Regions from separate parts of the Streptomyces cinereospinus genome, predicted to be linked through region 1. Evidence: predicted binding sites of a transcription regulator. Region 1 holds the regulator's gene; the other holds the start of a gene.

Region 1 (4,236 bases):
GGCCGCCACCGGGCCCGACCTCGCCCTCACCGGCGAGCTGGATGCGGGTGCCGTTGTCGACACCGGCCGGGATCTTCACCGTCAGGGTGCGGCGGGACCGGACGCGGCCGTCGCCCGCGCACTCCGGGCACGGGGTCGGGACGACCGTGCCGAAGCCCTGGCACTGGGGGCAGGGGCGCGAGGTCATGACCTGGCCCAGGAAGGACCGCGTGACCTGCGAGACCTCACCGCGGCCGCGGCACATGTCACAGGTCTGCGCCGAGGTCCCCGGCGCCGCGCCCTCACCGCTGCAGGTGGAGCAGACGATGGCCGTGTCGACCTGGATGTCCTTCGTGGTGCCGAAGGCCGCCTCGTCCAGCTCGATCTCGATCCGGATCATCGCGTCCTGGCCCCGGCGGGTGCGCGAGCGCGGCCCGCGCTGCGACGCCGTGCCGAAGAACGCGTCCATGATGTCCGAGAAGTTCCCGAAGCCGCCCGCGCCGAAGCCGCCCGCGGCACCCGCGCCGGCCTGCGACAGGGGGTCGCCGCCGAGGTCGTAGACCTGCTTCTTCTGCGGGTCCGAGAGCACCTCGTAGGCGGCGTTGATCTCCTTGAACCGCTCCTGGGTCTTCGGGTCCGGGTTGACGTCCGGGTGCAGCTCGCGCGCGAGCCGCCGGAAGGCCTTCTTGATCTCTTCCTGCGACGCGTCGCGGCGCACGCCGAGAACGGCGTAGTAGTCCGTGGCCACTTACGACTCCGCCAGGATCTGTCCGACGTACCGTGCCACTGCGCGTACCGCTCCCATCGTTCCCGGGTAATCCATGCGGGTCGGTCCGACCACGCCGAGCTTGGCGACTGCCTCGCCGCCCGAACCGTAGCCGACCGACACCACCGACGTGGAGTTGAGTCCCTCGTGGGCGTTCTCGTGCCCGATGCGCACGGTCATGCCCGAATCCTTCGCCTCGCCCAGCAACTTGAGGAGCACCACCTGCTCCTCCAGCGCCTCCAGCACCGGCCGGATGGTGAGGGGGAAGTCATGTCCGAAACGGGTGAGATTGGCCGTACCGCCGATCACCAGCCGCTCCTCCGTCTCCTCGACGAGCGTCTCCAGCAGGGTGGAGAGCACCATCTGGACCGTACCGCGGTCCTCGGCCTCGAAGGCCTCCGGCAGATCCTGCACCAGTTGCGGCACGTCCGTGAAGCGGCGGCCCGCGACCCGGCTGTTCAGCCGCGCCCGCAGGTCCGCCAGCGACGACTCGCCGAACGGCGCCGGGCAGTCCACCATCCGCTGCTCCACCCGGCCGGTGTCGGTGATCAGCACCAGCATCACCCGCGCGGGGGCCAGCGACAGCAGCTCCACGTGCCGCACGGTGGACCGGGTCAGCGACGGGTACTGCACGACGGCGACCTGCCGGGTCAGCTGGGCGAGCAGCCGCACGGTGCGGGTCACCACGTCGTCCAGGTCGACGGCGCCGTCGAGGAAGTTCTGGATCGCGCGCCGCTCCGGCGCGGTCAGCGGCTTGACCTCGGCCAGCTTGTCGACGAAGAGCCGGTAGCCCTTGTCCGTCGGGATGCGCCCGGCACTGGTGTGCGGCTGGGCGATGTACCCCTCGTCCTCCAGGGCCGCCATGTCGTTGCGGACGGTGGCCGGGGAGACGCCGAGGCTGTGCCGCTCGGTGAGCGCCTTGGAGCCGACCGGCTCCTCGGTTCCGACGTAGTCCTGGACGATCGCGCGCAGGACCTGAAGCCTTCGTTCACTGAGCATCCGCGCACACCTCCAGCACGTCGTCCCCTTGCCGCTCCCCCTGGCACTCGACGCCCGCGAGTGCCAGCCTTACCGGCCCAGTGTACGGCCGTCGGGTACGCCCCCGGCAAGGCCGGTCCCGCCGGGTCGTGCGGGGCGGGGCGTACCGCTAGCGTCGCCGTATGAGCGTGACTTGGGAAGAGGTGGGCTGGGAGCGGCTCGCGACCGGCGTCGGGCGCTGCCGCCTCCCGGACTGGGACTGCACGGTGGGGCTGGTGGTCGGCCGGGGCGCGGCGCTGCTGATCGACGCCGGTTCGAGCCTCGCGGAGGGGGCTCGGCTGCGGACGCAGGCGGAGGAGCTCGCCGGCCGGCGTGTGACCCATCTCGCGCTCACCCACCCCCACTTCGACCACGTGCTGGGCGCGGCCGCGTTCGCCGGGGCGGAGGTGTTCGGCGCGGTCGGCGTCGACGCCGTGCTCGGCGGCCGGCGCGGCCGTGAGGAGCTGCGCGCGGACGCCGTCCGCCACGGCCTCGACGCGGCGGCGGCCCAGGAGGCGGCCGACACGCTGGTCCCGCCCCGCCACCACGTCTCCGGCGAGTGGACCCTCGACCTGGGGCCCGGCCGCCAGGTGCTGCTGGCGAACGTGGGGCCGGCGCACACGGCGTACGACCTGGCGGTCCTGGTGCCGGGCGGAGGTCCGGGCGACCGCGAGGTGGTCTTCTGCGGCGACCTGGTCGAGGAGTCGGGCGAGCCGCAGGCGGGGCCGGACGCGGTGCCGGCGCACTGGCCGGACGCGCTGGACCGGCTGGTGGGCTTCGGCGGCGAGGACGCGCTGTACGTGCCCGGCCACGGAGCGGTGGTGGACGCGGCGTTCGTACGGCGCCAGCGCGACGCCCTGGCCGCGCGGTTCGGCGTGTCGCACGGGTGACGCGTACAGCTGTCCATATCGTCGGGCGAATGCGCCAGTACTCTCCGGACCTGACCCCGCCGTGGAAGAAGCCCCAGCCCGTCCCGGAGGTCGCCGCGGAGCCCGGCCTGGTGGTCGAGGAGCCCGGCACCGGTTTCTGCGGCGCGGTCGTCCGCTGCGAGGCGGGCACGGTGACCCTGGAGGACCGCCTCGGCAAGCACCGGGTCTTCCCGCTGGAACCGCGGGGCTTCCTGCTGGAGGGCCGCGTGGTGACGCTGGTGAGGCCCGCCTCCGGACCGGCCCGCCCGGCCCGCACCGCCTCCGGGTCGGTCGCCGTGCCCGGCGCCCGCGCGCGGGTGGCCCGGGCCGGCCGCATCTATGTCGAGGGCCGGCACGACGCCGAGCTCGTCGAGCGGGTCTGGGGCGACGACCTGCGCGTGGAGGGCGTGGTCGTGGAGTACCTGGAGGGCGTGGACGACCTGCCGTCGATCGTGGAGTCCTTCGCGCCGGGCCCGGACGCCCGGCTGGGCGTCCTGGTCGACCACCTGGTGCCGGGCTCGAAGGAGTGGCGGATCGCACAGGCGGTGACGAGCGAGCACGCCCTGGTGGTGGGCCATCCGTACGTCGACGTCTGGCAGGCGGTGAAGCCGGCGTCGCTGGGGATCGAGGCGTGGCCCCGGGTGCCGCGCGGGCAGGACTGGAAGACGGGCGTGTGCCGGGCACTGGGCTGGCCGGAGAACACCGGCGCGGCGTGGCAGGGGATCCTGTCGCGGGTGCGCTCCTACAAGGACCTGGAGCCGGAGCTGCTGGGCCGCGTGGAGGAGCTGATCGACTTCGTCACGGCACCCGCGTAGGGCGTACCCGGACGGCCTCGCCGGTCCACCGACACGGGGCGTCTCCGGGCGGCCTCATCACGGCACCTCCTCGGGGCGCGTCTCCGGGCGGCCTCGCCGGTCCGGCCCCGGGCGGCGGCCTCGTCAGTCCACGAGGTCGCGCACCACGGCGTCGGCGAGCAGCCGCCCGCGCAGGGTCAGCGCCGCCCGGCCCGCCGCGTACTCCGGCTCCCGCAGGAGCCCGTCCGCCAGGGCCCGCCGGGCGGCCGCGCGGCCCCGCTCCCGGAGCAGTGACAGCGGCACGCCGTCCCGCAGCCGCAGCTCCAGCAGGACGCGCTCCACGCGGCGGTCCTCGTCGGTCAGCAGCTCGCGGCCGGCGCCCGGGGAGCGGCCGGCCGCCAGGGCGGCGGCGTAGGCGCCGGGGTGCTTCACGTTCCACCAGCGCACGCCCCCGACGTGGCTGTGCGCGCCCGGCCCCGCGCCCCACCAGTCGGCGCCCCGCCAGTACAGCTCGTTGTGCAGGCAGCGGGCGGCGTCCGAGGTGGCCCAGTTGGACACCTCGTACCACGCGTAACCGGCGTCGGACAGCCGCTCCTCGGCGATGAGGTACCGGTCGGCGTGCACGTCGTCGTCGGTCATCGGCACCTCGCCCCGGCGGATCCGCCGGGCCAGCTGCGTGCCCTCCTCGACGATCAGCGCGTACGCGCTGACGTGGTCCGGGCCCGCGCCCAGCGCCGCGTCCAGCGAGGCCCGCCAGTCGTCGTCGGACTCC
Region 2 (4,236 bases), on a different contig from region 1:
CAGGTCGTCGATGCTGCCCACCCCGGCGCCCTCGCCCTGGAACGCCTTGAGGAACTCGCCGTCCAGGCCCACCGACCCGACCGTGATGGCGGCCTTGCCGGTGAGCTTCCTGGTCCAGCCCGCCAGGTTGAGGTCCGAGCCCTCGAACTCCGGCACCCAGTAGCGGCGCGTCGAGGCGTGGAAGACGTCGACGCCGGCCGCCGCGAGCGGGGTCAGGACCGCCTCCAGTTCCTCGGGGGTCTCGCCGAGCCGGGCGTCGTAGGCGTCCTGCTTCCACTGCGAGTAGCGGAAGATCACGGGGAAGTCCGGCGAGACCGCGGCGCGCACGGCGGCCACGATCTCCGCCGCGAACCGGGTCCGGGCCACCGGGTCACCGCCGTAGGCGTCCGTGCGGCGGTTGGTGCCGGCCCACAGGAACTGGTCGATGAGGTAGCCGTGGGCGCCGTGCAGTTCGACGCCGTCGAAGCCGATCCGCTCGGCCGCGGCGGCCGCCTCGGCGAAGGCCGCGACGACGTCGTCCACGTCCCGCCGGGTCATCACCCGGCCGGCGCCCTCGGTGCCGTCCGTCCGCAGCCCGGACGGGCCGACCGCCGGCGCCTGCGGATACGGCGGCCGGCCGGGGCGGCGCACCATGCCGATGTGCCACAGCTGCGGCACGATCCTGCCGCCCGCCGCGTGCACCTCCTCGACGACCTTCGCCCATCCGGCCAGCGGTTCCGTGCCGTGGAAGAGCGGGACGGCGGCGCTGTCCCCGGCGGACTCGTGGCCCACGTAGGTGCCCTCGGTGACGATCAGACCGACGCCCGCCGCCGCGCGCCGGGAGTAGTACGACGCCACGTCCGCGCCCGGGACGCCGCCCGGGGAGAACTGGCGGGTCATCGGCGCCATCACGATCCGGTTGGGGACGGTGAGCCCGCCCACGGTGAAGGGCCGGGACAGGATCTCGGCCGCCCGGGACGGGCCGGTGGAGGCGGTGACGGTCATGTGGGGGCTCCTGGGAACGACGATCAATGCATGTGCATACTTGCACAGCATCAACTGCCTGGGCGGCGGCCGCATTCCACCGCCTCCCCGGCTCCGGTGTGACCCCGGACACGCCCGAGGGCGGCACCCCCTGTCTCCAGGGAGTGCCGCCCTCGGTACCGTCGGACGGATCCGATCCTCGGCGAGGATCAGAAGTCCATGTCACCGCCCGGCATGCCGCCGCCGGCCGGGGCCGCGGCCTTCTCCGGCTTGTCGGCGATGACGGCCTCGGTGGTGAGGAAGAGCGCGGCGATGGAGGCGGCGTTCTGCAGCGCGGAACGGGTCACCTTCGCCGGGTCGATGATGCCTTCCTTGACCAGGTCGACGTACTCGCCGGTCGCGGCGTTCAGGCCGTGGCCCGGGGTCAGGTTGCGCACCTTCTCCACCACGACGCCGCCCTCGAGGCCGGCGTTGACCGCGATCTGCTTCAGCGGGGCCTCCAGGGCCAGCTTCACCGCGGCGGCACCGGTGGCCTCGTCGCCCTCCAGCTCCAGCTTCTCGAACACCTGGGAGGCCTGGAGCAGGGCCACGCCACCACCGGCGACGATGCCCTCCTCGACGGCCGCCTTCGCGTTGCGGACGGCGTCCTCGATGCGGTGCTTGCGCTCCTTGAGCTCCACCTCGGTGGCGGCACCGGCCTTGATGACGGCCACGCCGCCGGCCAGCTTCGCCAGACGCTCCTGGAGCTTCTCGCGGTCGTAGTCCGAGTCGCTGTTCTCGATCTCGGCACGGATCTGGTTCACCCGGCCCGCGACCTGGTCGGCGGAGCCGGCACCGTCGACGATGGTGGTCTCGTCCTTGGTGATGACGACCTTGCGGGCGCGGCCCAGGAGGTCCAGGGTCGCGTTCTCCAGCTTGAGGCCGACCTCCTCGGAGATGACCTCGCCGCCCGTGAGGATGGCGATGTCGCCGAGCATGGCCTTGCGGCGGTCGCCGAAGCCCGGGGCCTTGACGGCGACGGACTTGAAGGTGCCGCGGATCTTGTTGACGACCAGGGTCGACAGGGCCTCGCCCTCGACGTCCTCGGCGATGATCAGCAGCGGCTTGCCCGACTGCATGACCTTCTCCAGCAGCGGGAGCAGGTCCTTGACGTTGGAGATCTTGGAGTTGGCGATGAGGATGTAGGGGTCCTCGAGCGACGCCTCCATGCGTTCCATGTCGGTGGCGAAGTACGCCGAGATGTAGCCCTTGTCGAAGCGCATGCCCTCGGTGAGCTCCAGCTCCAGACCGAAGGTCTGGGACTCCTCGACGGTGATGACGCCTTCCTTGCCGACCTTGTCCATCGCCTCGGCGATGAGCTCGCCGATCTGGGTGTCGGCGGCGGAGATGGAGGCGGTGGAGGCGATCTGCTCCTTGGTCTCGACCTCCTTGGCCTGGTCGAGCAGCGCACCGGAGACGGCCTCGACGGCCTTCTCGATGCCGCGCTTGAGGGCCATCGGGTTGGCACCGGCGGCCACGTTGCGCAGACCCTCGCGGACCAGCGCCTGGGCGAGGACGGTGGCGGTGGTCGTACCGTCACCGGCGACGTCGTCCGTCTTCTTGGCGACTTCCTTGACCAGCTCGGCGCCGATCTTCTCGTACGGGTCCTCGAGCTCGATCTCCTTGGCGATGGAGACACCGTCGTTGGTGATCGTGGGCGCGCCCCACTTCTTCTCGAGGACGACGTTGCGGCCCTTGGGGCCGAGCGTCACCTTCACGGCGTCCGCGAGCTGGTTCATGCCGCGCTCGAGGCCGCGCCGCGCCTCCTCGTCGAACGCGATGATCTTGGCCATGTGAAGTGGTCCCTCCAGGACTGGGGGTGATTCCTTCGGACCGCGCCCGCGCCCGCGACGGACGGCTCGCCTGCCTCGTGGTTCCTTGCCCCACCCGGCCTGCGGGCCTCACCGACCCGGTCCTTCGTTGTCACTCTCACCTTCAGAGTGCTAACGCAATGATTAGCACTCGCCCCTGCCGAGTGCAAGCGGCTCCCGGGATCCGGCCGCGTACGTGGCCGACACCCGGCCGCGTACATGCCGAAGGGCCCGCACCCCGGGAGGCACGGGCCCTTCGAACAGAACGTCACATGCGGTGGTCGCGCGCTAGGCGCTGAGGCGAACCATGTCGGCCTGCGGACCCTTCTGACCCTGCGAGATCTCGAACTCGACCCGCTGGCCCTCTTCGAGGGTCCGGTAGCCGTCCATCTGGATCGCGCTGTAGTGGACGAAGACGTCCGCACCACCGTCGACCGCGATGAAGCCGTACCCCTTCTCCGCGTTGAACCATTTGACGGTGCCCTGAGCCATGCCTAACTCCCCTATTACTGGCCCTTGCACAGATCCACACTTCGCGGATCCGGGTCAGACCTCGCCCGCCATTGACTGGGGGGCGTGCGCCGGAACGCGTCGACCGCGGCCGAATGTATCTGCCCAACTGCCGTCCGCAACAGGTCAATCGGACGAGAAATCCGGGCGTGAACGCTCGGTGATTTACGGAGAATTCACCCGAATTCAGGGCAAGTCGGGCTCCACAAAAGGCATGAAAGACACAAATGCGCCACACACTTTGGCTACATCTCATCGCACCCGGGCCGGGACTCATATGCGCCCGGCATGGCGATCCGCATCGTGTTCCCCAACTGTATCGCGCTCAACCACACTGAATTGCCCCCTCCGCTTCTCTCACGGAGGGGGCAATCAGATGAACATCGAGTAACCGCGGTTACTCACGGTAATACGCGCGGCGGTTCAGCCGCCGGCCACCGCCGGAATGATCGACACGCCGGCGCCGTCCGGGGTGGCCGTCTCCAGCCCCTGTTCGAAGCGGACGTCGTCGTCGTTGACGTACACGTTGACGAACCGCCGCAGCTTGCCCTGGTCGTCCAGGATCCGGGCGGCGATGCCCGTGTGGTTCTTCTCCAGGTCGGCGATGACCTCGCCGAGGGTGCCGCCCTCGGCGGCGACCTCGGCCTGACCGCCGGTGTAGGTGCGCAGGATGGTGGGGATGCGGACGGTCACGCTCATGCGAGGCCAGCCTCTCGGAAGGAGTCCAGGTTCGGGCGGATGGTGGCGGTCAGGCCGGTACCGGCCACCGCGTCGAGGGTCTTGAGGCCGTCGCCGGTGTTCAGCACGACGGTGGTCTTCGTCGGGTCGAGGAGGCCGTCGTCGATCAGCTTCTTGGTGACGCCCACCGTCACCCCGCCCGCCGTCTCGGCGAAGATGCCCTCGGTCCGGGCCA

Evidence for each region. The regulator HrcA, encoded in region 1, represses chaperone genes, less so after heat shock. The targets are predictions, from matches to a motif close to TTNGCACTCNGNNNNNCNGAGTGCNAA.
Region 2: a site for HrcA is predicted at 2,958-2,984, ahead of groL (chaperonin GroEL). Genes of this name have one in related genera too.

What each region holds. Positions count from the first base shown of each region.
Region 1 covers NZ_JBHMCY010000029.1:41,758-45,993, forward strand. Annotated here, with positions in the region: gene dnaJ (molecular chaperone DnaJ) at 1-727, opposite strand, end outside; gene hrcA (heat-inducible transcriptional repressor HrcA) at 728-1,744, opposite strand; gene ACFF45_RS16935 (MBL fold metallo-hydrolase) at 1,906-2,652, shown strand; gene ACFF45_RS16940 (DUF3097 domain-containing protein) at 2,682-3,485, shown strand; gene hemW (radical SAM family heme chaperone HemW) at 3,609-4,236, opposite strand, start outside.
Region 2 covers NZ_JBHMCY010000007.1:95,349-99,584, forward strand. Annotated here, with positions in the region: gene ACFF45_RS05650 (NADH:flavin oxidoreductase) at 1-984, opposite strand, end outside; gene groL (chaperonin GroEL) at 1,173-2,795, opposite strand; gene ACFF45_RS05660 (cold-shock protein) at 3,102-3,305, opposite strand; gene ACFF45_RS05665 (MoaD/ThiS family protein) at 3,747-4,022, opposite strand; gene thrC (threonine synthase) at 4,019-4,236, opposite strand, start outside.